DNA from 2 places in the Streptomyces sp. Je 1-332 genome. Region 1 is predicted to be linked to the other one. Evidence: riboswitches for the same ligand, from Rfam matches in the RefSeq annotation. Region 1 holds a riboswitch; the other holds the start of a gene.
What was found. A riboswitch is a leader RNA that binds a small molecule or an ion and turns the genes downstream of it on or off. The one in region 1 is predicted to bind cyclic di-AMP.

Region 1 (7,448 bases):
ACGTTTCGCTGCAGCACGAGGTGGGATGGTGCCTCAGTGTTTTCGCAGACCGGACGCTGTGGTGGGAAAACGTCGAGGATTCCTCGGTCACTCCTCGTCGCGTCACGCTCGAATCCTGGGACGAGGTCGTCGAAACCCTCCTCAAGCTCTCCCGAGGAGACATTGAGGGAGTGAATCAGCTCGATTGGCAGGAGTGACCGGTTTGCGCCCCCGTGGGACCCGAGTGACGCTGAGCCTGCCAGGTGGCCGATCCGGAGGTTCAGCATGGGTTCCGTACGACGGGCTCTCGTGATGGTGCTGGTGCCGTTGCTCGTCGGAGTCTCGGCGGCCTGTGGTGGGTCCGGTAGCGGGACCGGTGAGGCGACCGCGCGGGCGCGGCCCGCGGAGTTGGCCTTCGCGCACCCCGGAGTCCTCGTCAGCAAGGCGCAGCTGGACCGCGTGCGCGCCCATGTCGCGGCGCGCGAGCAGCCCTGGCTGACGGCGTTCGAGCGGATGCGGGACAGCAAGTACGGCGCGGACGACTACCAGGCCAAGCCGTACGCCGTCGTCGAGTGCCCGCCCGGGGCCCGCGCCGGCCGGGGCTGCGTCGAAGAGCGCGAGGACGCCATCGCCGCGTACACGCAGGCCCTGCTCTTCAACGTCACCGGCGACCGCGCGCACGCCCGGAAGGCCGTGCAGATCATGGACGCCTGGGCGCGGGTGATCACCCGGCACACCGAGGCGAACGCGGGCCTCCAGACGGCCTGGGCAGCCTCCTCGTGGGCACGCGCCGCCGAAGCCGTGCGTTACACCTACGACGGCTGGACCGACGGCGAACTCCTGCGCTTCGAGCGGATGCTGCGCAACGCCTATCTGCCCCAAGTGCGCGAAGGCGCCGTCGATTTCAACGGCAACTGGGATCTCCTGATGGCGGACGCGACCATCAGCATGGCGGTCTTCCTCGACGACCACGAGTCCTTCGAGAAGGCGGTGACGCACTTCAGGACCCGGGTGCCCGCCTACTTCTACCTGGAGTCGGACGGCCCGCTTCCCGTCTCGCCCGCGGGCAGCGGCATCAACACTCCGGAGAAGCTCCAGAAGTACTGGTTCGGGCAGAAGACCTTCGCCGACGGGCTCTCCCAGGAGACGTGCCGGAACTTCAAGCACGCCAGCTACTCGCTCGCGGCCACCGCGCACATCGCGGAGACCGCCTGGCATCAGGGCGTCGACCTGTACGGCGAGGTCAAGGAGCGGCTACGGGCCGCGCTGGAATTCCACTCCACGTACCAGCTGGGCGCCAAGGCGCCCGACTGGCTGTGCGGCGGCCGGGTGCAGCGTGACATGGGGCCCGACACGGAGGTCGGCCTCAACCACCTGCGCGAGCGGCTGAAGCTGGACCTGCCCCAGACGCAGAGGCTCACGGTCGAGCAGCGGCCCGAGGGGACGGACGACCTGTTCGTCGCCTGGGAGACGCTGACGCACGCGGAGAACGCCTGAGCGGGCTGGGTGAGCGACCGCCGCGCAGCCGGTTCGCTTTCACTCCCTCTGATGGCGTAGAGTTGCATTCAACGGCGCGGGGTGGAGCAGCTCGGTAGCTCGCTGGGCTCATAACCCAGAGGTCGCAGGTTCAAATCCTGTCCCCGCTACTAAAAACCGAAGGCCCGGATCCAGAAATGGATCCGGGCCTTCGGTCTTTTCATGACCCGCTCGGCCCACACCGGTCGCCCCGAGCCGCCGCGCCGGGAACCCTGAGTGAGTGGGGCAGCGAGGAGGAAACGGCGGGGGCGGTAAGCGTCCCGATGTCCGGCACGAGCGGGCGCTCGTGCGGGCTCTCCCCCTGCTGCTCATCGTCGTCGGGATCGTCTACGACGCGTCGACCCCGCCCAGGTTCACCGCCGTGCCCCTCTTCACGGCCGCCCCGCTCGTCGCGGCGCCCTTCTACTCGCTGATCAGCACCGCCCTCATCGGCGTCGGCTCCTGCGCCGCGGTGCTCGCCCTGCACTTCAAGACCAGCACCACCACCGACGTCGAGGCCGTCACCGAACTGATCACGGTGGCGACCGTCGCCGTCCTCGCCGTCGTCATCAACCGCGTCGTGCGCCGCAGCGACAAGCAGCTCGCCTCCGCCCGCTCCATCGCCGAGGTCGCCCAGCGCGCCGTACTGCCGCAGCCGGACCCACGGATCGGCGGTCTCGACGTCGCGGCGCGGTACGAGGCGGCGGAGGCCGACGCCTTCATCGGCGGTGACCTGTACGCCGTGCAGGACACACCGCACGGCGTACGCGTCATCGTCGGCGACGTGCGGGGAAAGGGCATGGGCGCGGTGGCGGCCGTCGCCGTCGTGATCGGGGCGTTCCGGGAGGCCGCCGAGCAGGAGGCGACGCTGGAAGCCGTGGCACAGCGCCTGGAGCGCGCACTCGCGCGGGAGGGCACGCGGCGCGACGGGCTCGACGCCTTCGAGGGGTTCACCACCGCCGTGCTCGCCGAGATCCCGCACGGCGACGGTCTGGTGCGCCTGATCAACCGCGGGCACCCGGGGCCGCTGCTCCTGCGCGGTGACGGCCGGCTGTGCGTCCTGTCCGCCACCGAGCCCGCGCTGCCGCTCGGTATGGGAGAACTGGGCGCCTGGCCGGACCGCGCGGACGAGACGGAGTTCCCGCCGGGGGCGATGCTGCTGCTCTACACCGACGGGCTCTCCGAGGCGCGTGACGCCCGCGGCGAGTTCTACAACCCCGCCGCTCGGCTCGGCGGCCGGATCTTCCCGGGGCCGCACGGCCCCGACGCGCTCCTGGCGACACTCGTCGAGGAAGTGCGGCGGCACACCGGCGGCGGAGGGACCGACGACATGGCGCTGCTCGCGGTGCGGCGGCCGATGTCACCAGCCGTGACCGAAGGACACCACTCCGCATAACAACTGACGCACTGTCAAGGAAATGTGAAGCTCCGGTGTGTGAAGAAGTGAGGGCAACTCGCCCCGTTCCGGACCCCGGTGTCCCGATAAGTACGGGCCGAAGCCGCTAACGATCAGCCGGAACAGCTTGGAATACGGCCCTGCTGTCTATTAACGTTCGATAACGCAGCGCGGTCGTCCCAGCCGTCACTCGAGTCGGCTCCGTGCGCACGCGCCTAATCCCGAAAGGGAGCCGGGGAACCACTAATTGGGGTGAATCGGGCATCTGTGCATCCGTGCCAGATGTTCGTAGGAGACCTTCCTGCTCCGAACCCGTCAGCTAACCCGGTAGGCGAGAAGGAAGGAAAGGAGTGCGCCCCAGTGGCGTCCAACCGCCCTGCCCCCCAAGGCGTGTACGTACCGAATGATGACGATTTCGGTGGGTACGACGATGATTCTTCCTGGGAGGAATGGAACCCCACCGAGGAGTCCATCCGTCCCGTCCGCGGCAGGCACCGCGTCCACAAGCGGGGCGGCGGCGGGCTCGCCCGCAGCTCCACGGTTCTCGGCGTAGGCGTCATCGCCGCCGTCGGCGCGGGCGGCATGGCCACCGCGCAGGGCGGCAAGCCCCCGGTGGCCATCGAGATGCCGGACGTCTCGGCCGTCACGGACTCGCTGCCGGAGGCCAAGTCGCTTCCGGGCGTGGGGGCCTTGATATCCGATGGCTCCGACGACTCCGCCGCCGCGGGCCAGAACGTGGCCGTGGCCGCAGCGCCTCTCAGCGCCGCCGGTGTCAGCACCACCGACGCCGAGCAGGGCACCACGGACGCGGGCGAGGCACTGCGGGCCCGCATCATGGAGCAGGCCGAGAACCAGCAGGACCAGGCGGACGACGCGGTCCAGAAGGCGGCCGAAGAGGCTGCCGTCAAGGAGGCCGCCGCGCAGGCCGCCGCCAAGCAGACCGCGGCCGAGAAGAAGATCGCCGCCGAGAAGGCAGCCGCGAAGAAGAAGGCCGAGGCGGAGCGCCTGGCCAAGCTCGCGAAGAGCTACACCCTTCCCGTCGCCTCGTACACGCTCACCGGTACCTTCGGTCAGCCCGGCTCCATGTGGTCCTCCGGCTACCACACCGGCCTGGACTTCGCGGCTCCGACGGGCACGCCCATCAAGGCCGTCCACTCCGGCACCATCAAGGAGGCCGGCTGGGCGGGGGCGTACGGCTACCGCACGGTCCTCGAACTCGACGACGGCACCGAGGTCTGGTTCTGCCACCAGTCCTCGATGAACGTCAGCGCGGGCCAGAAGGTCACCACCGGCGAGACCATCGGCCGTGTCGGAGCCACCGGCAACGTCACCGGCGCGCACCTCCACATGGAGGTCCACCCGGGCGGCGACGCCACCGGGGTCGACCCGGCGGCGTGGCTGCGCGGCAAGGGCCAGTCCCTCTGATTCCTCTGACCCCTCTGATCCCTCTGATCTCTCTGAGGTAATCCGGAACCCCGGCGGTCCTGGCGACAACCCCCCGACGTCAGGGCTGCCGGTTCGGCGTGCCCGCTGCCCGTGCACGGATGGAATCGGCGTCCCGGTGGGCGGAATTCCGTGGTCCGTACAGGCGTTGAGCCCCGTATGACTTCTCTCCGCAAGCTTGGCTCGTCCGACCTCGAGGTCTTCCCGCTCGCCCTGGGCGGCAACGTCTTCGGCTGGACGGCCGACGAGGCGCAGTCCTTCTCCGTGCTCGACGCGTACACCGCCGCGGGCGGCAACTTCGTCGACACCGCCGACGTCTACTCGGCCTGGGTGCCCGGCAACGAGGGCGGCGAGTCCGAGACGGTCATCGGCAACTGGCTCGCCGCGCGCGGCAACCGCTCCGACGTCGTGCTCGCCACCAAGGTCGGCGCACACCCCGACTACAAGGGCCTGTCCGCGAAGACCATCAAGTCCGGAGTCGAGGAGTCGCTGCGCCGCCTGCGCACCGACTACATCGACCTCTTCTACACGCACTACGACGACCCGGCCGTCTCCGTCGAGGAGATCATCGGCGCCCTCGACGAGCTGGTGACGTCCGGCAAGGTGCGCGCCATCGCCGCGTCGAACGTGACCCCCGAGCGGCTCCAGGAGTTCCTCGACTTCTCCGACCGCGAGGGCCTCGCGCGCTACTCCGTCCTTCAGCCGCACTACAACCTCGTCTCGCGCGACACGTACGAGGGCCCGCTGGAGCAGGTCGCCTCGCGCTCCGGCCTGGCCGCCGTCCCGTACTACGCGCTCGCCTCCGGCTTCCTGACCGGCAAGTACCGCCCGGGAGCGCAGGTCGACAGCGCGCGGGCCGAGGGCGCGGGCAAGCACCTGGACACCGACCGTGGTCTGCGCGTGCTCGCCGCCCTCGACGAGATCGCCCAGGCGCGCGGCGCCGAGCTCGCGACCGTGGCCCTCGCGTGGCTCGCCGCGCAGCCGACGGTGGCGGCGCCGATCGCCTCGGCCCGTACGGTCGAACAGCTGCCCGCGCTGCTCGCGGTGGGAGAGCTCGAACTGACGGAGGCCGAGGTCTCGGCGCTCACGGCGGCTTCCGCCTAGCCGCGATAGGGGTTGTACGCGGGGTAGGGCATCGCCGGCTGGGCGTACGGATATCCGTACGGGTGCTGCTGGGGGTGGGGCTGTTGGTATCCGTACGGCTGCTGGTGTCCGTGTGGCTGCCGGTATCCGTAGGGAGGCGGCATCGGTACGAGCACCGGTGCCGTCGCCTGCGCCGCGTAGGCCAGGGCGGGCCGGGCGGCCTCGCGGCGCTCCCACAGCGCGTGCAGCAACTCCCGCTCCCGCACGACGAAGTCGGCGCCCGCCTTGCCCCGGCGCCCGCGGTGGCGCAGGAGCGCGAGAGACGTCGCGTACGTCTCGTACTGCGCGACCGTGCGCGCCGCCGCCTTGCCCTGGGTGTACGAGGCGTAGTCGCGGGCGAGGGTGCGGGCGCGCATCGTGCCGAGGGCGTAGGGCTCGGGCGCGGTGAGCCAGCCGGCGATGGCGTACGCGGGCAGTTCGGCGCGCACGATGCGCAGGCCGCGCTGCCTGATCCAGATCACCAGCCAGGTGAGCAGTCCGAACGCGGGGAGCATGAACGTCGCGTACACGGCGAAGAAGCCGTAGTCCCCGAAGCCGGCCGAGCCGTTCCACAGGGCGTGCAGGCCCATCGCGAGGAGCAGTCCGCCGAGGGGGAGCACGACGCGGCGCCAGTTCTGCCGGTCGGCGCTGAGGGCGGCGACACCGAAGCCGATGCCGGTGAGCACCGTGAACAGCGGGTGCGCGAAGGGCGACATCACGACGCGCACGAAGAAGGTCGCCGCCGTCACGGACGCGAGCCCGGTGCCGCCGTTGAGCTGGTCGGCGCCGAAGGCGCTGCCGAGATAAAGGATGTTCTCGGTGAACGCGAAGCCGGTCGCGGTCACTCCGGCGATCACCACGCCGTCGACGATGCCGGTGAACTCGCGTCTGCGGAAGAGGAAGACGAGCAGGACGGCCGCTGCTTTCGCGCTCTCCTCGACGATCGGCGCTATGACCGTGGCGCCGAGGGTGTCCGCGCTGGTGGGGTCAGCCGTGGCGGTGGCTATCCAGCGGGTCGCGAAGCTGTTCGCGACGATGGCTATGAGGGCGGCGGCGCAGGCCCCCCAGGCGAAGGCGAAGAGCAGATTCCGCCAGGGGCCCGGCTGGACCCGTTGCAGCCAGCGGAAGGCGGCCACCAGGAGCGGCACGGGCAGCGTCGCGAGGCCGAGCCCGACCAGGAAGCCTTCGGTGCCGGTCTGTTCCCTGACCAGGGCCAGGATGACGAGGCCCGACAGGGCGAGCAGGGTGACCAGGGCGGCCGCGCGTATCGCCCGGCGTTGCCACCAGCGCGCGTGCCGCAGCCCGGCGGGCCCTGCGGGGGGCGTCGGGTGCGGGAGCGGAGAAGGGGTGGCCACCCGTTGACCCTAACGAGGGACGGGGGTGGGCCGCGACGGTGCCTCGGGCCAGGTGGCCGGTATCTCAGTCCTGGCCGGGTATCTCAGTCCTGCTGTCGGGCGTCTCGGCCTTACCTGCCGGATGTCCGGCGGAACAGCAGGTCGTGGACGACGTGTCCCTTGTCCAGGCCCTGGCCCTCGAAGCGGGTGAGGGGGCGGAAGGAGGGGCGGGGCGCGTACCCGCCGTCGGGCTGGGTGTTCTCGAACGCGGGGTGCGCGGTGAGCACGTCCAGCATCTGCTCGGCGTACGGCTCCCAGTCGGTCGCGCAGTGCAGCAGGGCGCCGGGCTTGAGGCGGGGTGCGGCGAGGTCGAGGAAGTCGGGCTGGATGATGCGGCGCTTGTGGTGGCGGGCCTTGGGCCAGGGGTCGGGGAAGTAGACGCGGAGGCCGTCGAGGGAGCCGGGCGGGAGCATTTCGCGGAGCAGGATGACGGCGTCGCCGTTCGCGACGCGGATGTTGGTGAGGTTGTTCCGCTCGGCGAGGCCGAGGAGGTTTCCCTGGCCCGGGGTGTGCACGTCCACGGCGAGGATGCCGGTGTCGGGGTCGTCGGCGGCCATCTGGGCGGTGGCCTCGCCCATGCCGAAGCCGATCTCCAGTAC
Region 2 (7,448 bases), 3.6 Mb from region 1:
ACCTGGGTCTGGCCAGGCATCCCGAGATCACCGAAGGCGCGGCACGAGCGGCCCGGCACTGGGGCGGTGGAGCCACCGGTTCGCGCCTGGTGACCGGCTCCACCGAACTGCACGCGGAACTGGAGCGCGAGCTCGCCGCGTTCTGCGGCTTCGAGGCCGCCCTGGTCCTGTCCTCCGGATACGCCGCGAACCTCGCCGCCGTCACCGCCCTCGCCCCACACGGTTCGCTGATCGTCTCGGACGCGGGCAACCACGCCTCGCTCATCGACGGCTGCCGCCTGGCGCGCGGCACGACACAGGTGGTGCCGCACGCCGATCCCGAAGCGGTGCACAAGACGCTGGACGGTCACACGGGGCCCGCGATCGTCGTCTCGGACACGGTGTTCTCGGTCGACGGTGACGCGGCTTCACTGCCCGAACTCAGTTCCGTTTGCCAGGAGTTCGGGGCGGGCCTCGTCGTCGACGACGCCCACGGGCTAGGTGTGCTCGGCGACGGTGGGCGAGGCGCCCCGCAGGCGGCCGGCCTCGCGGGCACGGCCCACACGGTGGCCACGGTCACCCTGTCGAAGTCCTTCGGCAGCCAGGGTGGCGCCGTGCTCGGGCCCGCGAAGGTCATCGACCATCTGGTCAACGCGGCCCGGACCTTCATCTTCGACACGGGGCTCGCTCCCGCCGCCGCGGGTGCGGCCCTCGCGGCCCTGCGGCTGCTGGACAGGGAGCCGGAGCGCGCTGCGCGGGCGCGCGCGGTGGCGGCCGAACTGCATGAACGCCTGACGGCGGAAGGTCTCTCGGCGGTACGTCCGGACGCCGCCGTCGTCTCCGTGCGGGCCCCCTCGCCGGACGCCGCCGTGCGCTGGGCCGCCGACTGCCGGGGCGCGGGCCTGGCCGTCGGCTGCTTCCGTCCGCCGTCGGTGCCCGACGGCATCTCGCGGCTGCGGCTGACCGCCCGTGCGGATCTCACCGACGCACAGATCGCCGATGCCGTACGAGTGATCAGCCGCGCCGCACCCCGGTAGTCACCGGAGGCCGTGGACGAAGGCCTCCCATGTCGTGGGCGAGAAGAGCAGAGCGGGCCCTGCCGTGTTCTTCGAGTCGCGCACGGCGAGGAGCCCCTGCTCCGGCCCTGAAGCGAGCGAGGCCGTCTCCACGCAGTTGTTCATGCCGTTGCTGCGGCTGCTGCGGTACCACCGTGCGCCGTGCAGAGATGTGCTGGAAGGTACGTGCCGAGGCAGTGCAGTCATGGTGCCCCCTTACGCGCCGTCACGTATCCCGGCGATGTGATCCGTTGATTCCTCGGGTGAAAGCGCCTTTCCCTGAAGGGAGTTGAAGGCCTCCGTGTAGGCCTGGAGGTCTTCTTTCCGTTCGAGGTAGAGGCTACTCGTCAAGTGGTCGAGAACAACCACATCCAGATCAGCAATGTTCGGAAATGAGAAGATAACGAAAGAGCCGATGAGTCCCACATGCTCTCCGGCGGCGAACGGCAGCACCTGAAGTCGTACATGGGGCAACTGTGCGGCTTCCAGTAACCGTTTCAACTGACCGGCGAGCACCCGGCTGCCGCCCACCGGCCTGCGCAGCACGGCCTCGTCCAGGATCACGCTCAGTTGCAGCGGTGGAGAGGTGCGCAGTACGTCCTGACGGGCAAGACGCACCTCCACCAGCGTGTCCACCTGCTCGTCGGGCAGTCCGTCCAGCGCGGCCCGCGTCACCGCACGCGCGTAGTCCGGTGTCTGCAGCAGGCCCGGCACGACCGTGGTCTCCAGGGTGCGCATCCGACAGGCCTGTGACTCCAGGCTGATGAAGTCGCGGTAGGCGGGCGGCAGCAGCTCGCGATAGGCGTGCCACCAGTGGCGGCGACCACCGTCGTCGTCCGAGCCCGCCAATGCCATCAGCAACTGGCGGAGTTGGGGGTCCCGCACCTCGTACGCATCGAGCAGCAGTCCTACGTCGGCCGCCTTGACGCTGCTACGCCCCGTCTCGATCCGGCTGACCTTCGACTGATGCCAGCCGACCCGGCCCGCCGCCTGGCCACTGGTGAGCCCGGCGTGCGCGCGCAGCGCGCGCAGTTCGGCGCCGAGTTTCCGGCGGCGCACCGCGGGGCCGTACCGCATGTCCGTCTCCTTCCCGACGGAGCGTTCCTATTCCGCCTTCCCAGGGCCGCTCAGGGGCGACAGTAGAGGAAGTGCCGACCGCGCGCCCAAATACGGTCTCTCGTAGCAGAGTTCACCGCTTCGAGCGACAGATATATGCACTTCTTGGTGGATGGCCACCTGTGAGGGGTCCAAGAGTGGCAGGCTGGCGCGAAGCACCATTCCGGGACTGTCCTCGTGCCTTCCGCCACGAGTCGGAGCGAGCCCGGTGGGAAAGGGACAACGTCGCCATGGCAGACCTTCAGGAAGCATCCGTCACCCTGCCGAGCGACCCTGCCTCGGTCTCCACGGCCCGGAAATACGTCGCGCGCGTCCTTGCCGAGTGGGGCCTGCCGGGTGAGGCCGAGGCGGCCGACACGGTCCGGCTCATCGTCTCCGAACTCGCCACGAACGCCGTCCAGCACACCCGGGGCCAGTCGCCCACCTTCCGGGTGGACATCGAGCTCGACCGAGACGAGCAGCTGCGCATCGGCGTCACCGACAGCCACCCCCGCTACCCCAAGCGGCTGCCCGCCGCCGTCCAGCAGGACAACGGCCGTGGCCTGGTGATCATCCGCTGGCTGACCATGGAGTGCGGCGGCAGGCTCTCGGTCACGCCGACCCCCGAGGGAGGCAAGACGGTCTGGATCGCGCTGCCCTGGACCGCGCCGGTCCGTGGCGACGCGACGGCACCCTCGGCCTCGCCCTCACCCCGCTGAGCGTCCGAACGCGCCCCGGAGCAGCGCCCGGAAGGTGTCCGCCGCCGGATGCGACTCGTCGGTGCGGTGGACGACCGAGATCGTGCGGCGCAAGGTGCCCGGCTCCAACGGCCGCACGCCCACCGGGGTGGCAGCCGTCCGCGCCACCATCTCCGGTACGACGGCGACGCCGAGCCCGGCGCTGACCAGCGCGCACACCAGCGCGTAGCCCGGAGTCTCGACCAGGACCGAGGGTGTCGCGCCGGCCCGCACCAGCGCGGACTCCACGCCCTGGCGGGGCGGATGTGTCGGCGCCATGCTGATGAGCGGCTGCCCGGCGAGTTCGGCCAGGGGCAGCCGTGCGGGAGAATTCGCGAGCGCGTGCCCGGGCGAGGTCACCAGGACGAGCTCCTCGACCAGGATCGGCTCCTCGGTCACGGACGCGGGCAGCGGCACCGCGTCCGCGGGCTCGTACGTATGAGTGAGGGCCAGGTCGACCTCGCCCGCCGCCACGGCCGCGATGCCGAGCGGCGGTTCGTAGCCCCGGACCGTCAGATCGACGTCCGGATGGGCGCGGCGGAACGCGGTCAGCGCGGGCGGCACCAGATGGATCCCGGCCGTGGTGAACGTCCCCACCCGCAGCCTGCCGCCGGAGAGCCCCGCGAGCCGGGCCAGTTCGTGCCGGGCCTGCTCCATCTCGTCCAGGACCCGGCGCGCCCGCGCGAGCAACAGCTCACCCGCGCCGGTCAGCCGTGCCCCGCGGTGATGCCGCACCAGGAGCGGGGTCCCCGCCTCCCGTTCGAGCTTGGCCAGCTGCTGGGAGAGTGCGGGCACGGTGTAGCCGAGGCGCTCGGCGGCGCGGGTGATCGACCCGGCCTCGGAGACCGCCACCAGTGCGGCGAGCCGCGTCGGGTCGTACATGGCCGCTCCCGGGGCAGGGGCCGGCGGGCGGTGGGGCGGTCCGTCGGCGTGGGGGTAAACGCCTGCTTAAGGCTGGCTCAGGATATTCCACATGCCTGCTGAAGGCAGAAGAACGGCAGGGTGGACGCCATGGACGCACAACTGGTCGCCTTCACCGGAGTCGCCGCGGGCATGGTCGCCATGCCGGGTGCCGACTTCGCCGTCGTGGTGCGCAACGCCCTCGCCTCACGCCGTGCCGGGATCGCCTGCGCGATCGGCGTGGCGGGCGGACTCCTGGTGCACACGGCGCTCGCGGTGGCCGGGGTCGCGGCGGTCCTCGCGGCGGTGCCCACGCTTCTGCGGGCGTTGCAGGCCGCGGGCGGGGCCTATGTGCTCTACCTCGGCTGCCGCGCCCTGCGATCGGCGGCGCGGCCGCTCGAAAGCTTCGGGGCGCGGGACGGCGTGGAGCACGTGATGGCCGGGGGCAGTCTGCGGCAGGGCTTCCTCACCAACGCCCTCAACCCGAAGGCGCCCATCACCTTCCTCAGCGTGCTGCCCCAGTTCGTGCCCGCGGGCAGCCCCGCGATGCCGAGGACGCTGCTGCTCGCGTCCATCATCGTGGCCCTCGCCCTGGTGTGGTTCCCGGTCGTCGCCCTCCTGGTCGACCGGCTCGGGCGGTGGTTGCGCAGGCCCCGCACGGCCCGTGCCATCGAGGGCGGCACCGGCGTGGCGCTCGGCGTCCTCGGCGTGGTGCTCCTCATCGAGGCCCTGCCGGCCTGACGCCGCCCGACGTGTCCGATTCCTTGCCGTCGTCATCCCGGTCCTGGACCTTGTCCGCCGCGCCACGCACCAGGAGGGGGAGCAGGCCCCACAGGCCCGCACACACCACCATCGTGGCCGCGGCGGCGATGATCCCGCCGGTTCGGCCCACCGCCACGTCGACGACCAGGAGCACGGCGCCGGAGACCGCGAACACCAGGACACCGAGGCCGACACCCGCGAGGCGGGACGACACCCGCACGATCAGCGGCTTGGCCCGCTGCCCGAACAGCGACCTGTGCACGGCTGCCGGAGCGGTGAACAGCGCCGCGGCGAGTACGGCGAGCAGCAGCGTGGTCACATACGTGGCGCGCTGCATCGTGTCGAGCGAGGGGAAGCGCTCGGTGAAGGCGAGCGTCAGCAGGAAGGCGAAAAGGATCTGCACTCCGGCCTGCGTGACCCGCAGTTCCTGGAGGATCTCCGAGAAGTTGCGATCGGCGCGTTCGAAGCGCGTCTCGTTGCGGGACGGTCCGCCTGCGGTGGAGGAGCTGTTGTTTTCGGCCATGGCGCACGAGTATCCGCGTCGGCGCGCCCCACGCCTGGCGGGCGCGCCGGTCGGAGGGCCTGGCGGAGGGCCGGGCGAGCGGTGGCGGCGGCCGTGCGGGCCGCCGCCACCGCCCCAGGTCGAGCCGCTGACCGGCGATCAGTGACGGGCCATCAGCGGGGACGGGCCGTCAGTGGTGAAGGGCCATCAGCGCACCCGCCCGTAGGAGACGCTCTTCGTCCAGATCTTCTCCAGTCGCACCACGGTGTTCGACTTGGGGGCGTGCCAGATCCGGCCCTTGCCCGCGTAGATCCCGACGTGGTAGACGTTCCGGCCGGAGTGGAAGAAGACCAGGTCACCGCGGGTGCGGTTGGATGCCGAGATGTGGCGGGTCTTGTTGTACTGCTGTCCGGCGGTGCGTGGCAGTTTCTTGCCCGCACGCTTGAACGAGTACTGGGTCAGACCGGAGCAGTCGAACCGGTTCGGCCCCGTCGCTCCATAGCCGTACGGGGAGCCCTTCTTGGAGGCGGCGATCTTGAGCGCCTTGGCCCCGTGTGTCGCGGCCTCCGCCTCCGACGTGAGCCCTGGGGCCACGAGGGTCCCGCCTACGACGGCGAGCGTGAGGGCCGATACCGAACCGGCCCTGGTGAGCAGTGACGGGACGTGATTCAGCGCGGTCATGCGCAACCCTTCGTCAACCGCCTGTGAAGGATGACCTGTCGGATTCGGGCTGACAAAGTTGCCCGGCCGCACTGTGCGGCTTCACCCCAAGGGCCGGTGTCCGGACTTTCCGGACCGACCCGTCATGCCTGGGTCCTCCACTCCTGCCGATGCACCGATGTCGACCGGTCATCCGGGCGGCGGCAGGACTCGGCGTCCGCCCGGACCGCCCCGCCGCTGTGGCGGGGGCTTGTCGTCGAAAGGGATCTTGACCCGTGAAGGGCGTGAATTCCGAGCCGAAACGGCCTTTTGTGAAGCTCCTCACGGCTGAACCGTTCGGGTGGACACGGCCCGGTTCGTGGTCAGGTCGCGACGAAGGACGATCGTTCGACCAGCACCGGAACGAGTAATTCCGGCCCCCGCGTACACATCTGACGCAACTGAAGACGGTCCGAAAAACGATGATTGTCTACGCCGAACGAGGTAGCCCGTTTGGTTCGTTTGAGATCGGGCCGGGACGTATCGCCCTCCGGCTCGGGGGTGACGGGGGCTCAGGACGCGGTCGCGGGCGGCACGGTGACCCGGCAGGACCGCCGCTCCCCGTCGAGCACGCGCAGCGCCCGTGCCAACGTCGGCGCGTGCACCGCGCTCTCGCCCCGCTGGTGCATGAGCGTCAGCGCGTCCCGTAGGGCGGTCGCGCTGCCGACCAGGGCTTGGGCGGCGCGCAGTCCTCCGTAGGTGTCCGAGGCGCGGGCCGGGTTGATCCGGCCCACCAGGTCGATCACTTCGAGGTACCGGTCGATCAACTCGCCCTCGGCGCGGGTGAGTGCGGGCAGCGGAGGAAGTTCGGGTGGCAGCATCGCCGGTTCACCCCGCGTCCTTGGTGCCCGAGGACGTCTTGCGGCTCGCGATGATGCGGTCCACCAGGCCGTAGTCGACTGCCTCGGTCGCGCTGAGGATCTTGTCCCGCTCGATGTCGGCGCGGACGCGTTCCGCGCTTCGGCCCGTGTGTTGGACGAGCAGCTTCTCCAGTTGTGCGCGGGTGCGCAGGAGTTCGTCGGCCTGGATCGCCAGGTCGGAGGCCTGACCGTGAACCGGCTCGGCCAGTGAGGGCTGGTGGATGAGAACCCGGGCGCCGGGCAGCGCGTGTCGCTTGCCCGGGGTGCCCGCGGCCAGCAGGACCGCCGCCGCCGACGCGGCCTGCCCCAGGCATGTCGTCTCCACGTCGCAGGAGACGAACTGGATCGTGTCGTAGATCGCGGTCATCGCGCTGAACGAACCACCGGGGGAGTTGATGTAGAGCGCGATGTCGCGGTCCGGCGCCAGGTATTCGAGGTGCATGAACTGCGCCATCACGTCGTTGGCCGACGTGTCGTCGATCGGCGTCCCCAGGAAGACGATGCGCTCCTCGAGGAGCTTCGAGTACGGATCGAGGGTCCGCTGCCCGGTGCTCGTGCGCTCGGTGAACTCGGGCAGGACATAGCGGGCGGACGGTCGGTTCATGACATGTCTCTCCTCTGCCGGGGTCGGCTGCTCCCCAAGGCTCCTGTAAGAAAAGTACAGGACGTACGTAACCGCCTTGTCGAGATCTCCCGTGCCTCGTCGTGATCTCCCGCGGCCCGACGAGGCCCCCGTCGGCCTTGTCCGGTTACTCCAAATCCAGGAGGAACGGCGGCACTTGACTGGTTCGGCGTGCCCATGGGGAGCGCAGGCCGGGGTGGAGCGTTAAGCGTTCGGACGGCCGGGTACTCGGGCGCC

Region 2: linked by a shared signal. The riboswitch ahead of ABXJ52_RS33695 (C40 family peptidase) and the one ahead of ABXJ52_RS17465 (M23 family metallopeptidase) in region 1 are both predicted to bind cyclic di-AMP.

What each region holds. Positions count from the first base shown of each region.
Region 1 is NZ_CP160402.1:3,881,556-3,889,003, reverse strand. Features, by position in the region: gene ABXJ52_RS17485 (hypothetical protein) at 1-197, shown strand, start outside; gene ABXJ52_RS17480 (alginate lyase family protein) at 265-1,476, shown strand; tRNA gene ABXJ52_RS17475 (tRNA-Met) at 1,552-1,625, shown strand; gene ABXJ52_RS17470 (PP2C family protein-serine/threonine phosphatase) at 1,736-2,890, shown strand; cyclic di-AMP (ydaO/yuaA leader) riboswitch at 3,093-3,239, shown strand; gene ABXJ52_RS17465 (M23 family metallopeptidase) at 3,251-4,315, shown strand; gene ABXJ52_RS17460 (aldo/keto reductase) at 4,493-5,437, shown strand; gene ABXJ52_RS17455 (PrsW family glutamic-type intramembrane protease) at 5,434-6,810, opposite strand; gene trmB (tRNA (guanosine(46)-N7)-methyltransferase TrmB) at 6,921-7,448, opposite strand, start outside.
Region 2 is NZ_CP160402.1:7,495,202-7,502,649, forward strand. Features, by position in the region: gene ABXJ52_RS33660 (8-amino-7-oxononanoate synthase) at 1-1,016, shown strand, start outside; gene ABXJ52_RS33665 (DUF397 domain-containing protein) at 1,017-1,241, opposite strand; gene ABXJ52_RS33670 (helix-turn-helix transcriptional regulator) at 1,251-2,111, opposite strand; gene ABXJ52_RS33675 (ATP-binding protein) at 2,381-2,848, shown strand; gene ABXJ52_RS33680 (LysR family transcriptional regulator) at 2,837-3,748, opposite strand; gene ABXJ52_RS33685 (LysE family translocator) at 3,878-4,507, shown strand; gene ABXJ52_RS33690 (DUF6328 family protein) at 4,485-5,051, opposite strand; gene ABXJ52_RS33695 (C40 family peptidase) at 5,238-5,711, opposite strand; cyclic di-AMP (ydaO/yuaA leader) riboswitch at 5,715-5,887, opposite strand; gene ABXJ52_RS33700 (hypothetical protein) at 6,242-6,550, opposite strand; gene ABXJ52_RS33705 (ATP-dependent Clp protease proteolytic subunit) at 6,558-7,193, opposite strand.